DNA from 2 places in the Aquamicrobium terrae genome. Region 1 is predicted to be linked to the other one. Evidence: riboswitches for the same ligand, from Rfam matches in the RefSeq annotation. Region 1 holds a riboswitch; the other holds the start of a gene.
The links. Region 1 has a riboswitch for S-adenosylmethionine ahead of ACVCNR_RS09005 (homoserine O-succinyltransferase). Riboswitches for the same ligand answer to the same signal wherever they lie in the genome.

Region 1 (8,587 bases):
GGAGTAGATGCACAGCGCGCGCCGATAGCCGTGGAGGCGGGCCCGGCGGGCCTCGACGAAATCGAAACCCGGCCGCCAGATCAGAGAGCCATAGCCAAAAACCCAAAAATCGCCCATATCGCCAGACCAGAGTGGGGCGCGGCCAAGGTCGCGCCGGGCAGCAGGAAGGGGGTCGTTCCCCCTGGCAACGGGTAGCGAGAGTGGCAGCATGACGTCAAGGGACGAGGCGCAACCGAAAAGGCGGCGGGGGCTGTTGTGGCTGGTGCTGTTCCTGGCCGTGCTGTTCGGGCTCTACAGCGCCGGCTGGTTCTATCTGGCGGACCGCATCCGGGGCGAGGCGCGGCAGACCATCGCCGAACTGGAACGGAAGGGCATCCGTTCCGATTGCACAAGGCTGCGGGTGGAAGGCTATCCGCTGCGGCTCGCCGTTTCCTGCAACAGCCTTGCCTATCAGGACGACGCCAGGGGCATCGCCGCGACCACCGGAGCGCTGGAGGCCAGCACCAGCATCCTGCGGCCGCTGGTGGCCGACGTGACACTGCGCGGCCCGCTGCGCACGCTGGCGCCGGGGCTGGAGCCGCTGTGGCTCGACTGGGACCAGCTCGACATCCGCACCAGGCTGTCCCGATCGGTGCCGGACCAGCTTACCCTGACCGCCGCCGGGTTCTCGGGCCAGACCGACCCGGAGGACAGCGAGCCGGTGCCGCTTTTCAACGTCACCGACCTCGCGCTCGACCTGTGGCCCGACGGGGACGACATCCTCTATCGCGGCAGCTTCGCCGAACTCGACATCACCGCCGACGCCTTGCAGGGCCGCAACGTGCCTTCGCTCGACGGGGCCGGCGAGGCACGGCTGAAGAACGGCGTGGCCTTCCTCCGGTCGAGGCCGCGGAGCCTGCGCGGCCAGGCGCTGGACATCACCAATCTGGAACTGTCGTCGGGCGAGGCGCGCGTCGCCGTGTCCGGGCCGCTTGCCGTGGACGAGGCGGGCCTCATCGACGCCGATCTTTCGATCCGCATCACCAATCCGGAAGCGGTGGCCGAGGTGCTGGCCACGGCCGTGCCGGAGGAGGCGAAGCGAATCCGCCAGGGGTTCACCGCGCTCGCCATGATGGGCAAGCAGCCGACGATGCCGCTCAAGATCGTGCAGGGCAACGCCGTGCTGGGGTTCATTCCGCTGGGCAGGATCAAGCCGCTCGATTGAGCAGGAAAAAGGCCCGGTGTGCAGAGGCATGCCGGGCCTTTTCGCTCATGTCCATGGCTGCCCTCAGGGCTTGGCCGGGTGCTCGATCGCCTGGCGGCCGAAGTCGGGCGCGTCGATTTCCTGGCCGGCCTCGATGATCGAGCGGCGCACGGCCCGGGTGCGGGTGAACAGGTCGAACAGCTTCTCGCCGTCGCCCCAGCGGATCGCCCTTTGCAGCGAGGCGAGGTCTTCGGAGAAGCGCGCCAGCATTTCGAGGATGGCGTCCTTGTTGTGCAGGCACACGTCGCGCCACATGGTCGGATCGGACGCGGCCAGGCGGGTGAAGTCGCGGAAACCGGAGGCGGAATATTTGATGACTTCCGATTTCGTCACCGTCTCCAGATCGTCGGCGGTGCCGACGATGTTGTAGGCGATGATGTGCGGCAGGTGCGAGACGATGGCCAGCGTCATGTCATGATGGTCGGCGTCCATCGTGTCGATGTTGGCGCCGCAGCGCCGCCAGAACTCCGACAGCGTCTGCAGCGCATCCGGGTCGGTGCCGGGCAGCGGCGTGAAGATGCACCAGCGGTTCTGGAACAGGTCGGGAAAGCCGGCGTCGGGGCCGGACTTTTCCGTGCCGGCCAGCGGGTGGCCGGGAATGAAGTGCACGCCTTCAGGCACATGCGGCTGCATCTGGGCGATCACCGAGGACTTGGTGGAGCCGACATCGGTGAGGATGGCGCCCTTCTTCAGTGCCGGCGCGATCTGCTTCGCCACGGACTCGGAAGCCCCGACCGGCACCGAGACGACGATCAGATCGGCATCCTGCACCGCTTGTGCCGCATCGGTGGTGTAGCTGTCGCCGAGGCCGAGTTCCTCGGCCCGCTTCAGCGTCTCAGGGCTGCGGGTGGAAATGGCGATATGGCCGGCGAGCTTCTTTTCCCTTATCGCGCGGGCCAGCGACGAGCCGATGAGGCCGATGCCGACGAGGGCGATCTTCTCAAACATGGGTTCGGACATTTTCTCAACTTTTCAGGAATTCGGTCAGGGCGGCGACGACGCCGCGATTGGCTTCTTCGGTTCCGACTGTCATCCGCAGCGCGTTGGGAAAACCGTAGCCTGCAACGCGCCGCAGGATATAGCCGCGCGCGGTCAGATATTCGTCGGCGGCCGAAGCCGAATGCCTGCCGTTCTCCGGAAAATGAATGAGGATGAAATTGGTGACGCTGGGCGTTACCCTGAGCCCAAGCGCGGTCAGCTCCCTGGTCAGCCAGGGCAACCAGGTCTCGTTGTGGACGACCGAGTGCTCGACATGGGCGCGGTCGCGCACGGCGGCGGTGCCGGCGGCGATCGCCGTCGCGGTCACGTTGAAGGCGTCGCGCACGCGCTCGACGGCGTCGATGATGTGGGTGGGCGCATACATCCAGCCGATGCGCGCGCCGCCCAGGCCATAGGCCTTGGAGAAGGTGCGGGTCATGACCACGTTCTCGGCGCCGGCCACCAGCTCGACGCCGGCCTCGTAGTCGTTGCGGCGCACATATTCGGCATAGGCGGCGTCGAGGATCAGGACGACGTTCTTCGGCAGGCCGGCATGCAGGCGCCGCACCTCGTCGAAGGGGATGTAGGTGCCGGTCGGGTTGCCCGGATTGGCGAGGAACACCATGCGCGTCCTGTCGGTGACCCTGGACAGGATCGCATCGACATCGACGCGCTCGTCGGTCTCGGCGGCGATCACCGGGGTGGCGCCGGCCGCCATGATGGCGATGCGGTAGGCGAGGAAGCCGTATTGCGGGTAGATCGCCTCGTCGCCGGGAGCGAGATAGATGCGCGACAGGAGCGCCAGCGCCTCGTCCGAGCCGTTGAAGCACATGAGGTTGGCCATGTTCAGCCCATGCACCTCGGCGATGGCCTCGCGCAGGCGGGTCGACGATCCGTCAGGGTAGAATTCCAGCCGGCCCGCGACCTCGCGTGCCGCCTCGATGGCCTTCGGCGAAGCGCCGAGCGGGTTTTCGTTGGCGGAGAGCTTGTGCAGCTTCACGCCAGCGGGCGCCGCGCTCTTGCCCGGCACATAAGCCTCGATGTCCAGTATGCCGGCGCGGGGCTGGGGACGAGACTGTTCTTGTGCCGTGGTCATGTTCGAAGATCCGTTGGAAGCCGGGATGTTCCGGCGAGTGTGAGGGAAATACCCGCCGCGACCGGCATTGTCGAGGGCGAAGGCTTGGCACAGAGCATTGACGCGGGCCATGGCCGGTCATAGATAGGAATCCGTTCCGTGGTGATTTGGCCGGTCGGCTTGCAGCCACGTTAAAGAAGTCGCTAAAAAGGCCGAGGCTGACGAGCACGTCGGGACCGGCCGCGATTTCGCCGCCGGTCTTTTTGTTTGGAACCGGCCTTGTCTTGGAGTTTGTGCGATGCCGATCAAGATTCCCGATCAGCTCCCCGCCCGCGAGGTGCTCGTGCGCGAGGGCGTGTCCGTGATGGACGAGCGCACGGCGCTGCGCCAGGATATCCGCCCCTTGCAGATCGGCCTGCTCAACCTGATGCCGAACAAGATCCGCACCGAGACGCAGTTCGCGCGGCTGATGGGCGCCACGCCGCTCCAGGTGGAGCTGACGCTGGTGCGCATCGGCAACCACAGGGCCAAGAACACATCGGAGGAGCACCTGATCTCCTTCTACCAGACCTGGGAGGAGGTGCGGGAGCGCAAGTTCGACGGCTTCATCATCACCGGCGCGCCGATCGAGCTGCTGCCCTTCGAGGAGGTCACCTACTGGAAGGAACTGGAGCGCATCTTCGGCTGGACGACCACCAACGTCCATTCCTCCTTCTTCATCTGCTGGGGGGCGATGGCGGCTGCGTGGCACTTCCACCGCATTCCGAAATACACGCTCGGGAAAAAGGCATTCGGCGTCTACCGGCACCGCAACCATGCGCCGGCATCGCCCTATCTGGCAGGCTTCTCCGACGATTTCGCCATCCCCGTGTCGCGCTGGACGGAGGTGCGCAGCGCCGATATTCCCGCTGGCTCGGGCCTCGACCTGCTGATGGAATCGGATGTGACGGGCCCGTGCCTGCTGGCCGAGCCGACCGGCAACCGGCTCTACATGTTCAACCACATCGAATATGATTCCACCTCGCTCAAGGAAGAGTACGACCGCGACGTCGCCGCCGGCACCGCGATCGAGGTGCCGCATGAATACTATCCGGACAACGATCCGTCGCGGCCGCCGCTCAACCGCTGGCGCTCGCATGCCCATCTCCTGTTCGGCAACTGGCTGAACCAGGTCTACCAGACCACGTCCTTCGACCTGGACAAGGTCGGTCTTCCGAAGGCCGGCTAACCCGGCCTTTTCGGATTCGGGTCGCTGTTGGCGACGAAGCGCATGCCGAGGCTCGGCGCGCCCTGCGGCGACAGGACAGGCACGAAGACGCGGCGCGAGGCGCGCTGCGCCACCGGGATGCCCTGATAGAGGCGCTTTTGCGCCTCCACCGCGATGACGCCGGAGAAGATCGGCCACAACCGGCGGCCGCCGCTTTCGAGCAGGCCGTGCAGGCGCATCATGAAGCGGCGCCGCGAGGGCGGGAAGAACAGCCCGTCCGACCAGGCGGCCGGGGTGAAGTTGGCTTCCCGCAAAAGCTCGCCGAGCTGGCCGCGCGAATAGGGCCGGCCGGTGCCGAAGGGCGTGTGCTCGAAGCGGGCCCACACGCCGCGCCGGTTCGGCACGACGATGACGACGCGCCCGGCCGGCGACAGCACCCGCCAGATCTCGTTCAGCGTCTCGCGCGGGTTTTCCGCATGTTCCAGCGAATGGACCAGAAGCATGCGGTCGACCGAGGAATCCATCAGGGGCAGTTCCTCGTCGAACACCAGCGCCGTGGCGGCCGGGCCGGTTGCGGGCCAGATAACCGCGCCCTGCGTGGCCGGCATGAAGGCGAAGACGCGCTCGGCATCGGCTCCGAAGCGCTCCAGCCAGGGCAGCGCATAGCCCAGCCCCACCAGCCGCTCGTTCGGCACCTGCGCCCAGATCGACGACAGCGCCATGGTGATCGAACGCTCGGTGAGGCGGCCGAGCGGCGAGGCATAGAAGGAGCGCAGGTCGACGATGTCGGAATGCATGGAAAGCCTTTTTCCGGGTTCATCCGGACGGTAGCCGCTGCCGGTGCCGAGTTCAACAAAGCACCGGTCGTGAGGGGTGACAGGGGACCGGGCGCGGCCTATGTCAGGGGCGACAGAGGAGAAAGACGATGGCGATCGAGATCGAACAGTTCATGTGCCGGCAGGACAATTTCGGCGTGCTGATGCGCGATTCCGACAGCGGCGAGGTGGCGCTGATCGACGCGCCGGAGGAAGCGCCGATCCTCGCCGCCATCGAGCGCACCGGCTGGGTGCCGTCGCGCCTGTTCGTCACCCATCATCATGGCGATCACGTCGCCGCCAATCTGGCGCTGAAGGAGCGTTTCAAGCTGCGCATCGTCGGACCCGAGGCCGAGAAGGCGAAGATCCCCGGCATCGACGAGACGGTTGAGGACGGGTCGCGCATTCCCTTCGGGGGCGAGACCATCGAGGTCATCTTCACGCCGGGCCATACGGCAGGCCATGTCACCTACCACCTGCCGCAGGCGAAGGTGGCGTTCGCCGCCGACACGCTGTTCGCGCTCGGCTGCGGCCGCCTGCTGGAATGCGCGCCGCCGGTGATGTTCGCTTCGCTGAACAGGCTGGCGGCCCTGCCGGCCGACACGAAGGTCTATTGCGGCCATGAATACACGCTGGCCAATGCCCGCTTCGCGCTCACCGTCGATCCGGACAACGCCGCCTTGCAGGCGCGGGCGAAGAAGGTGGAAGCGCTGCGGGCCGAGAACAGGGCGACGCTGCCGACCACCATCGGCGCGGAGCTGGAAACCAATCCGTTCCTGCGCTGGAGCGATGCGGCGATCCGCAAGAACCTCGGCATGGAGAACGCGGCGGATGTCGAGGTGTTCGCCGAAATCCGCCGGCGCAAGGACAGTTTCTAGGCTCTGGCAGGCACTTTCCGGCCGAACAGCAGCGACTTGGCGGCCAGCACCGCGCCGCCGGTGATCAGCACGCAGGCGGCGAGGATGCGCCAGCTCGGCTCGGCGAAGCCGGTGGCGATCAGCACCAGCGTTGACAGCAGCGGCGCGGCATAGCTGGCCGCGCCCAGCACCTGGATGTTGCCGCGCTTGACGCCGATGTCCCATGCATAGAAGGCCGCGCCCACCGGCATCAGGCCGAGGCCGAGAACGGCCAGCCATTGGCCGGCATTGGCCGGAAGCACCGTTTCCTCAAGCATCAGGTGGCAGGCCAGCGACAGCACAGAGGTCGCCGCGCAGAACCATGTGACGACGGTGGTCGGCACCGAGGGGAAGCGCCGCGACAGCAGCGAATAGGCCGACCAGACCAGCGCGCAGACGCCGGCCATGGCGTAGCCGAAGGCATAGCTCGCGTCGAAGGAGAGGCCGCCGCCGCGGGTGACGATGAGGAAGGTGCCGGCAAGGCCGAGCAGGGCGCCGGCGACATGGTTCCAGGCGAGGCGCTCGCCCGGCATCAGCGCCGAGCCGATGACGATCAGCAGCGGCCATAGATAGGCGATGAGGCTGGCTTCCACCGCCGGCGCGTTGCGCAACGCGGTGAAGTAGAAGAAGTGATAGCCGAACAGGCCGGCAATGCCGATACCCCACACCAGAGGCGGAATGCGCGCCTTGTGCTGCGGCTGCGCCATGAACAGGCGCGCGACGAGCCCGACGCCGGTGCCGATGGCGAAGGTGATGGCCGAAAGCAGGAAGGGCGGCACGGTGCCCGAGGCATCGGTCAGCAGGGCCAGCAGCGCCCACATGGCGACCGCCGAAAAACCGATCAGTGTTGCGCGCCCCATCCGTTCCCCCTCCCGGCGCGCCGGCCGCCTACCTCGCGGCCTCGAACCGCTGCGCGCTGATCGTGATCGTCCCGATCTGGGTGCCGATCGTTGCATGGATGGGGGCATATACACCGGTCTCGCCGACCGGAGCAAACGTGACCATGATGCGGCTGCGGTTCTTCAGGTAGTCGAGGGACTTCTTGCCCTTCCGGTAGCCGGCCACGGGCTGGAAGTTCATGCGACAGGTGACGGTGGGGCCCCTGTAGCCCTTCACGGAAATGTCGCCCCTGGAGACGAAGCTGAGCTTGAGGTTGGCGCGTATCTCGCCGTCATACATCTTCACCGTGCGCCCGCACACCTCGTCGGGCTTGTCGGCGCGCACCATGGTGGAGGCGATGGGGTCGATGGCCCGCCGCAGATGCCCGTCATCCAGCGCCACCCAGTCCTTGCCGCGCTTCCTCGGTTTCGGCTTGACCTCGGTGGAGGCGACCGTGCCGTTGGCGAAGCGTATGTCGACCAGCGAGGGCTTCTTGCCGGAGGTGTATTCGGCGCGGAAGGCGCGCGGGGCCGGGCCGTTGCCGGTGATCCGGCCGGTGGCGGTCAGGGAGCCTTTGGTGTCGTCGAAGATGCGGCCGAGACCGGCGCTGTTGACGGAACCGTTGATGCTGTAGGCGTCGCCGTCATAAACGCTCCGGATGGAGGCGCGCGCGATCGGCAGCCCCAGATAGGTGACGCTGTAGTCCCCGCTGAAGGTTTGCGGGGCGGCGGCCGTCGCGGCAGGGAGCGCCAGCGCGGGCAACAGCAGGGCTGTGGCTGCAAGCCTGATGGAAAGCGGGCAAGGCATGGGTCGGGTTCCTGATGCTTCGAGCCGGACGTGCCGGCATGTCCCTTTCAGCCTGCATATAGGGCGAATTCCGGCCTTTCTAAGAAAGCTCTCGCCGCCAGCCCGCCAGCTTGCGCTTGACGCCCCGGCCAAATGCCACTATGGAACGCCGACTTTCCTTTAGGCCGCCTATCGGAGACCGCGCGCCATATTGCGCGGGCACCTGGGTTTGGCCGGAACAAGAATCTGAAGGGTGCACCATGTCCCGCGCTTGCGAACTCACCGGCAAAGGCGTCCAGTCCGGCAACAACGTCAGCCATGCCAACAACAAGACCCGCCGCCGCTTCCTGCCCAACCTGGTCAACGTCACGCTGATCTCCGAGGCGCTGAACCAGAACGTGCGTCTGCGCATCTCCGCCGCCGCCCTGCGCTCGGTCGAGCATCGCGGCGGTCTCGACGCGTTTCTGGCCAAGGCCGACGAGGCCGAGCTGTCGCAGCGTGCGCGCCTGCTGAAGAAGCAGATCGCCAAGAAGACGGCCGAACAGCCGGCCGCCTGAGCCCTGATCTTGCGCGCCGCCGCCTGATGGCCGGCGCCGCACTGGTTCCATCACCCAGGTTAAAAAAATGAATTTCCTGCTTCGCTACCTGCCTTTCGTGGCCGCCATGGCGCTTGTCGTCGTGGCGTCGAACGTGCTTGTGCAGTTTCCC
Region 2 (8,587 bases), 510 kb from region 1:
TTCCGGCGCCGAGGCGCTCGAATGCGCGATCAAGACGGCGCGGCGCTATCACTACGCCAGCGGCGAGCCCGAGCGCTATCGCATCGTCACCTTCGAGGGCGCCTTCCACGGCCGCACGCTGGCCACCATCGCGGCCGGCGGCCAGCAGAAATATCTGGAGGGCTTCGGCCCCAAGGTCGAGGGTTTCGACCAGGTGCCGTTCGACGACAGGGAAGCGCTGGAGAAGGCCATCACGCCCGAAACCGCCGCCATCCTGGTCGAGCCGGTGCAGGGCGAAGGCGGCATCCGCCCGCTGCCCGGCCAGTCGCTGAAGCGGCTTCGGGACCTGTGCGACAAGCACGGCCTGCTGCTCATCTATGACGAGGTCCAGTGCGGCATCGGCCGCACCGGCAAGCTGTTCGCCTACGAGTGGAGCGGTGTCGCGCCCGACATCATGGCGATCGCCAAGGGCATCGGCGGCGGCTTCCCGATGGCGGCCTGCCTCGCCACGGAAGAGGCCGCGAAGGGCATGGTTGCCGGCGTGCATGGCACGACCTTCGGCGGCAACCCGCTGGCCATGGCGGTCGGCAACGCGGTGCTCGACGTGGTTCTGGCCGATGGTTTCCTGGAGGAAGTGCAGCGCAAGGCGCTGCTCATGAAGCAGGGGCTTGCCGCCATCGCCGACGAGTTCCCGGGCGTGATCGAAGGTATAAGGGGCACCGGTCTCATGCTGGGGCTGAAATGCGTGCTGCCGGCCGGCGAGGTCAACGCCGCCCTGCGCGACCACAAACTGCTGGCCGTCCCGGCCGGCGACAACGTCATCCGCCTGCTGCCGCCGCTGACCCTGACGGATGCGGAGATCCAGGAAGGGCTTGCCCGCATCCGCGCCGGGGCAGCCAGCCTGGCCCGGGTGCCCGCAGAAGCAAAGTGATTGGAAGCCGATAGATGAGCCTGCGCCACTTCACCGACCTGTCCACCGTTTCAGCGCAGGATTTGCGCTCCATGCTGGACGATGCGGCACGGCGAAAGGCGCGCCTCAAGGCCGGTGAACGCACCCGCCCACTCGAAGGCAAGGTGCTGGCGATGATCTTCGACAAGCCCTCGACCCGCACCCGCGTGTCGTTCGATGTCGGCATGCGCCAGCTCGGCGGCGAGACCATCATGCTGACCGGCACCGAGATGCAGCTCGGCCGTTCCGAAACCATCGCCGACACCGCCAAGGTGCTGTCGCGCTATGTCGACGCGATCATGATCCGCACCACGGACCATGAACGGCTGATCGAACTGACCGAGAGCGCCAGCGTGCCGGTCATCAACGCGCTGACCGACGACACCCATCCCTGCCAGATCATGGCCGACATCCTCACCTTCGAGGAGCATCGCGGCCCGGTGGCGGGGCGCACCTTCGCCTGGGCCGGCGACGGCAACAATGTGCTGCACTCGCTGATGGAGGCGGCCGCCCGCTTCTCCTTCAACGTCAACGTCGCCGTGCCGCAAGGCAGCGAGCCGATGCAGAGCTATGTCGACTGGGCGCGCGCCAACGGCGCTTCGGTGACCTTCTTCCCGACCGCCGAGGAAGCGGTGAGCGGGGTCGACTGCGTCGTCACCGATGCCTGGGTGTCGATGAACCAGGAGCACCGGGCGCGCGGGCACAACGTGTTCCTGCCCTATCAGGTCAACGCCGCCTTGATGGCCAGGGCCAAGCCGGACGCGCTGTTCATGCACTGCTTGCCGGCGCATCGCGGCGAGGAGGTCACCGACGAGGTGATCGACGGCCCGAATTCTGTGGTGTTCGACGAGGCCGAAAACCGGCTGCACGCCCAGAAGGCCATCCTGGCCTGGTGCCTGGACGCGGGCGCCTAGCGGCAGCGCTTGAATCCGTCGGGGTCGGTGCCTATCTCCGGCGCACCATCCCACACCACGACGATGCCAGGGGCCGGCCTTGCTTGCTAAGGCGGGGCCCGCGGCCGGAGACAAGCCATGCTGGAATCCATGACAGTGACCGGACACGAAGCAAAGCCCCGCGAGAAAAAGCTTGGTGAATTCGGCCATGCCGGCGACGACCATGTCGTGCCCTTCGAGGTCGCCGCGCTCGACGTGCGCGGCCGCGCGGTGCAGCTCGGCGCCATGCTCGACGCCATCCTGTCGCGCCATGCCTATCCGGAGCCCGTCGCGCGGCTGCTGGCCCAGGCCGGCGTGCTCACCGTGCTGCTCGGCACGTCGCTGAAATTCCAGGGCAAGTTCATCCTGCAGACGCGCACCGACGGGCCGGTCGACATGCTGGTGGCCGACTTCAGCACGCCGGATGCGCTGCGCGCCTATGCCCGCTTCGATGCGGACAAGGTGGCCGCGCTCGAAGCCGAGGGCAGGACTGACGACATCGCCCTGCTGGGTTCCGGCGTGCTGGCCCTGACCATAGATCAGGGCGCGCATATGCAGCGCTATCAGGGCATCGTGCAGCTCGACGGCATCTCGCTGGAGGAGGCCGCGCGCGTCTATTTCCGGCAGTCGGAACAGATCCCGACCGACCTCAGGCTCGCCGTCGCCAAGCAGGTCGTGGCCGGCGGCGCCGAGCAGTGGCGGGCCGGCGGCCTGCTGGCGCAGTTCCTGCCGCAGGCGCCCGAGCGCATGCGCATGCCCGACCTCAACGGCGGCGACGGCGACGAGACCGAGCCCAGCCACCATCCGCAGGACGACGCCTGGCAGGAGCTTCTGGCGCTGGTCGGCACCATCGAGCCGGCCGAGCTGATCGATCCGACGGTGGGCGCGGAGCGGCTGCTCTACCGGCTGTTCCACGAACATGGCGTGCGCGTCTTCGACGGCGTCGAGGTCACCGACCGCTGCTCCTGTTCGCAGGCGCGGATCAAGGGCATGCTCGACGGCTTCACCGCCGAGGAGGTGCGCGACAGCATCGAGGACGGGCGCATCCGCGTCGAGTGCCAGTTCTGCTCGAAGGCCTATGAGTTCGACCCGGCCGAGTTCCTGCCGGCCGCAGACTGATCACCAACCCGCCGGCGCGCCACAACGGGCCGGCTTTTTTCTGAAAAAGCCTCAATTGACGGTTCGCCGCTCGCCGGGAAGGTCGAGCGAGAAGGCCGGAATGGCGACGTCGAAGGTCTCGCCCTTGGCGTTGCGCATCGTGTAGCTGCCGACCATGAAGCCGGACGGCGTGGTGAGCGGGCAGCCGGAGGTGTATTCGTAGCTGTCGCCGGGGTCGAGTTCGGGCTGGTCGCCGACCACGCCGGCGCCGCGCACTTCCTCCACATGTCCGGTGCCGTCGGTGATGCGCCAGTAGCGCGACATGAGCTGGACGAACTCGCCCGAGTGGTTCCAAACCGTCACCCGATAGCCCCACACATAGCGGCTTTCCGCCGGATCGGACCGCTCCTCCAGATAGAAGGGCCGGACCCTGACCTCGATGTCACGTGTGGTGGCGCTGTACATGCTTCGCCCTCCCGACAGGAAGAATTGGCCTCCGCCCGCGGCCGGTCAAGCCCCTACCTTGCCGGCCTCGCATCCTGATGCGGCTTTTGGCATGATGGGAGCAGGGAACACGCCGATGACGACAGGACAACAGTTTCGCGACATGGCGCTGTCCTTCGAGGGCGCCGCCGAAGGCAGTCATTTCGATGTCACGGACTTCCGCGTGAAGGGCCGGATATTCGCGACATGGCGCGAAAGCGACGGACGGGCGGTGCTGAAGCTCGCGCCCGACCAGCAAGGGCTGCTCATGGAAACCGCGGCGGACATCTTCTCGCCCGCCGCCGGCGCATGGGGCCGCAAAGGCTGGACCGAGGTGGCGCTCGCCGGCGCCGATGAAGCCACGCTGCGCCACGCCATGACCATGGCCTGGCGTTCCGTCGCACGGAAGGCGGGCCGCTGAAGCCCGCCTCCGGGGCCGGAACAATCAGGCCGTCTTGGCGGCTACGGACAGCGCCTGCTCGATGTCCTCCAGCAGATCGTCGGCGTCCTCGAGGCCGATCGAGAAGCGCAGCGTGCCCGGCCCGATGCCGCTTTCGGCGCGCGCCTCCTCGCTCAGGTTCTTGTGCGTGGTGGTCGCCGGATGGGTGATCAGGCTCTTGGCGTCGCCCAGATTGTTGGAGATCAGCACGATGTCGAGCGCGTTCTGGAAGGCGAATGCCGCCTTCTTGCCGCCCTTGATATCGAGGCAGATCAGCGTCGAGCCGCCCGACATCTGCCGTGCGATGATGTCGGCCTGCGGATGGTCGGGACGGCCCGGATAGACGACCCGCTCGACATGGGGGTTCTGCGCCAGGAAATCGGCGATGCGGGCGGCAGAGCGCATCTGCTGGTCGACGCGCACCGGCAGCGTCTCCAGCCCCTTCAGCAGCGCCCAGGCATTGAAGGGCGACATCGAGGGCCCGGTGTGGCGGAAATAGTCGTGCAGGTTCTCGTCGATCCAGTCCTTGTCGGACAGGATGATGCCGCCGAGGCAGCGGCCCTGTCCGTCGATATGCTTGGTCGCCGAATAGACGACGACATGGGCGCCGAGATCCAGCGGCCGCTGCAACAGCGGCGAGGCGAAGACGTTGTCGACCACCAGGCGCGCACCGATGGAATTGGCCAGTCCCGCGACGGCGGCGATGTCGATGACCTCGAGCGTCGGATTGGTCGGGCTTTCGAGGAAGAACAGCTTGGTGTTGGGGCGCACTGCCTGTTCCCAGTTGGCGATGTCGGTGCCGTCGACCAGCGTGGATTCGATGCCGTAGCGCGGCGCCAGGACATCGATGATCCAGCGACACGAGCCGAACAGGGCGCGCGCCGCCACGATATGGTCGCCGGCCTTCAGGCTGCACAGGATGGCGCCGGCCACGGCGGCCATCCCCGAGGCGGTGGCGCGGGCGTCCTCCGCGCCTTCCAGCGCGCACATGCGCTTCTCGAACATGTCGACGGTGGGGTTGGCGTAGCGCGAATAGATGAAGCCGGGCACCTCGCCCTTGAAGCGGGCCTCGGCCGACTCGGCCGTCTCGTAGACATAGCCTTGCGTGAGGAAGATCGCCTCCGACATCTCGCCGAACTGGGACCTGAGCGTTGCACCGTGCACCAGCGTGGTGCGGGGTCTCCAATTGCGTGTCTTGTCTGATGTCATGGCTCTCTTCCAACAACAAAAAAACCGGTCGCGAAAGTCGCAACCGGTACAGACGGCCTTGAGGCCAGACGGTCCTTTAGCGACTTGTTTAACGTGGCTGCAAGCCGACCGGCCAAATCACCACGGGATAAGCCTCCTTTAAACCCCGCTCCGTCTTGCGTCAATCGGCCGTATGTTTAAGACATTCGCGATTGTGGCCCGATCATCGGCCGGGAGCGTACCCTTGCGTCAGACAGGCATTCTACCCGATCAGGACATCGCCGCGCTGTTCGAAAGCGGCGCGCTGGCCGCGCCGCGCGCGCTCGACGCCGACCAGGTCCAGCCGGCCAGCCTCGACCTGCGGCTCGGCGAAAAGGCGTTGCGGGTGCGCGCCTCCTTCCTGCCCGGTCCCGGCCACAGCGTGGCGGAGAAGCTCGACCGGCTGCAACTGCACGAGATCGACCTCACGCAGGGCGCGGTGCTGGAGACAGGCTGCGTCTACATCGTGCCGCTTCTGGAGACATTGGCGCTGCCGGCCGGCGTCTCGGCCTCGGCCAATCCGAAAAGCTCCACCGGGCGGCTCGACATCTTCACGCGGGTGATGACCGACCACGGCGCCGAATTCGACAAGATCGCCGCCGGCTATCACGGCCCGCTCTATCTGGAAGTCAGCCCGCGCACCTTCCCCATCATCGCCCGGACCGGCTCGCGGCTGTCGCAGATCCGCTTCCGCACCGGCAATGCGCTGCTGTCCGAAGATGAACTCAGCGCGCTTCATCGCAGCGAGACGCTGGTCGCCACCGAGCCGCCCGACATTTCGGGTGGCGGCATCGCCCTGTCGATCGACCTCGAGGGCGACGCCGGCGGGCTGATTGGCTACCGCGCCAAGCACCACACCGGCCTGATCGACGTGGACCGCCGCGCCGCGCACGACGTGCTCGACTTCTGGGAGCCGCTCTACAATCGCGGCGCCGCCGAACTGGTGCTGGACCCGGACGAGTTCTACATCCTGGTAAGCCGCGAGGCGGTGCATGTGCCGCCGCTGCATGCTGCCGAGATGACGCCCTTCGACCCGCTGGTGGGCGAATTCCGGGTGCACTATGCCGGCTTCTTCGATCCGGGCTTCGGCCATTCGGCCGCCGGCGGCACCGGCAGCCGCGCCGTGCTGGAGGTGCGCAGCCACGAGGTGCCCTTCATCCTCGACCACGGCCAGATCGTCGGCCGGCTGGTCTATGAGCACATGCTCAAGCGCCCCAAGGCGCTCTACGGCACCGATCTCGGCTCCAACTACCAGGCGCAGGGCCTGAAACTGTCCAAGCATTTCCGCAGCGCTTCCTGACGCAAGGTCAGCGCCCGCACTGCTTTCACCCTAAAGCTTTCGGCTTGTATCGGGCCGATGGCTGTGCTTGGCTGCCCTCCAGGCCAAAGGGGGCCTGTGATTTTTGGGAAGAGGTTCACTATGCGAATTTCCGGATGGCTCGCGGGCGTCGCCACGGCAGCCGTGGTCGCCCTTGCTGCCGGGCAGGCAGCGGCACAGGAAGGGGGCAAGCTCAAGATCGGCACCGAAGGTGCCTATCCTCCCTTCAACACGCTGACCGCCGACGGCAAGCTCGAAGGCTTCGACGTCGACATCGCCAAGGCGCTGTGCGACCAGATGAAGGTGGAATGCGAATTCGTCGTGCAGGACTGGGACGGCATCATCCCCGCCCTGCAGGCCGGCAAGTTCGACGCCATCGTCGCCTCCATGTCGATCACCGACGAACGCAAGGAGCAGGTCGACTTCACCAACAAATACTATGTGACGCCGCTGGCCGTGGCCGCCGTCAAGGACAGCGACCTCAAGGGCACCACGCCCGAAGACCTCGCCGGCAAGACGGTCGGCGCGCAGGCGGCGACCACGCAGGCGATCTACGCCCAGGACCACTACGCCAAGGCCGGCGCCGACGTAAAACTCTATCCGACCCAGGAAGAGGCGGTGCAGGACCTCATCAACGGTCGCCTCGATGCCGTCGTCTCCGACAAGTTCGTGATGGTCGACTGGCTGAAGAACTCGGCCGATGCCGATTGCTGCAAGATGATCGGCGACGTCGAGGGAACCGAGCTGGAAACCGGCATCGCCATCCGCAAGGGCGAGAACGAGCTGCGCGAGAAGCTCAACGCAGCCATCGACGCCATCGTTGCCGACGGCACCTACAAGAAGGTCCAGGACAAGTATTTCGACTTCGACATCTATTGATATCGAAGCCTGTCTCTGGGACCGCACGCAAAAGGCCGCGGTGAAAACTGCGGCCTTTTTGCCACTCTCCCCCTCTTTGTCCGGCCGGCGCAAATCTCTCCTTCCTATTTTTTCGGGTCCGACCTATAGGATTTGTTGACTTTCAAAGTCATGTTTTTAACGCCCGCTCGGCCATCGTGCAGAGCGGTCGAGCAGGAGAACTGCCGGACGGGCCTTCCCGCCTGTGCGGCGAATGTCAAACGCCGATGCACATGATCGAACACTGAACCGCAACGGCTTTTCTGCCGGCACCGTCTCCCCTCCACTTCAGCCAGTCGACCGACCAGCCGCATGGGAACTCTCCCTGTGGGGCGGATCGCGCCTGTCGGACATCTAAAGTGAGGGACTATCGAAATGCATTTCCGCCCGACATCTCGAACGGTAACAGCCTTGGGCCTGCTGCTATCGCTTTCTGTTTTTCCGGCGCTGGCCCAGACGGCGAACTCGGCGGCCGAAGACGAGGAAGAAACAGCCAGCCAACAGGCATCCGGCGATATCGTCCTCAACCAAATCACGGTGCTGTCGGCAAAGGAGCAGCTCAAACAGGCACCCGGTGTCTCCAACATATCCGCCGAGGACATCGCCAAGACACCGCCCACCAACGACATATCCGAGATCGTGCGCAAGATGCCCGGCATCAACCTGACCGGCAACTCAGCGACCGGCGTTCGCGGCAACAATCGCCAGATCGACATCCGCGGCATGGGGCCGGAGAACACGCTGATCCTCATCGACGGCAAGCCGGTTCTGTCGCGCAACGCCGTGCGCTACAGCATGAACGGCGAACGCGACACGCGCGGCGATTCCAACTGGGTGCCGGCAGAAGCCATCGAGCGCATCGAGGTCATTCGCGGACCGGCGGCGGCGCGCTACGGGTCGGGCGCCTCAGGCGGCGTGATCAACATCATCACCAAGCGTCCCGACAAGGCGACCTACAGCGTCAACACCTATTTCAACGTCCCCGAGCATTCGGACGAAGGCGGCAGCAGGCGCGCCAACCTTCTGGCATCCGGCCCGATCAACGATTTTCTGTCCTACCGCTTCTTTGCCGGCATCGGCGAGCAGGAGCCGGACAAGCTCAGCATCAACGGCGGGGAAACAGACGGGGTCACGGCGCCGGCCGGCCGCGAGGGCGTCGTCAACAAGGACCTGAAGGGCCTGCTGTCCTGGGAGGTCAACGAGTCCCACCGGCTCGACTTCGAGGCGAACTGGAGCCGGCAGAGCAACCAGTATGCGGGTGATAC

Region 2: it holds a riboswitch for S-adenosylmethionine, as region 1 does, so the genes downstream of both, ACVCNR_RS11385 (O-succinylhomoserine sulfhydrylase) here and ACVCNR_RS09005 (homoserine O-succinyltransferase) in region 1, are expected to answer to the same signal.

Annotation. Positions count from the first base shown of each region.
Region 1 is NZ_JBRKLZ010000001.1:1,779,887-1,788,473, reverse strand. It holds gene ACVCNR_RS09025 (gamma-glutamylcyclotransferase) at 1-117, opposite strand, end outside; gene ACVCNR_RS09020 (DUF2125 domain-containing protein) at 209-1,204, shown strand; gene ACVCNR_RS09015 (prephenate/arogenate dehydrogenase family protein) at 1,268-2,203, opposite strand; gene ACVCNR_RS09010 (pyridoxal phosphate-dependent aminotransferase) at 2,208-3,317, opposite strand; SAM riboswitch at 3,446-3,524, shown strand; gene ACVCNR_RS09005 (homoserine O-succinyltransferase) at 3,595-4,524, shown strand; gene ACVCNR_RS09000 (class I SAM-dependent methyltransferase) at 4,521-5,300, opposite strand; gene gloB (hydroxyacylglutathione hydrolase) at 5,429-6,196, shown strand; gene yddG (aromatic amino acid exporter YddG) at 6,193-7,074, opposite strand; gene ACVCNR_RS08985 (DUF3108 domain-containing protein) at 7,103-7,900, opposite strand; gene rpmB (50S ribosomal protein L28) at 8,140-8,436, shown strand; gene ACVCNR_RS08975 (queuosine precursor transporter) at 8,504-8,587, shown strand, end outside.
Region 2 is NZ_JBRKLZ010000001.1:2,286,910-2,295,496, reverse strand. It holds gene ACVCNR_RS11410 (aspartate aminotransferase family protein) at 1-910, shown strand, start outside; gene argF (ornithine carbamoyltransferase) at 925-1,842, shown strand; gene ACVCNR_RS11400 (Hsp33 family molecular chaperone) at 1,960-2,979, shown strand; gene apaG (Co2+/Mg2+ efflux facilitator ApaG/CorD) at 3,031-3,423, opposite strand; gene ACVCNR_RS11390 (MmcQ/YjbR family DNA-binding protein) at 3,539-3,862, shown strand; gene ACVCNR_RS11385 (O-succinylhomoserine sulfhydrylase) at 3,887-5,089, opposite strand; SAM riboswitch at 5,146-5,223, opposite strand; gene ACVCNR_RS11380 (2'-deoxycytidine 5'-triphosphate deaminase) at 5,313-6,407, shown strand; gene ACVCNR_RS11375 (ABC transporter substrate-binding protein) at 6,528-7,304, shown strand; gene ACVCNR_RS11370 (FepA family TonB-dependent siderophore receptor) at 7,734-8,587, shown strand, end outside.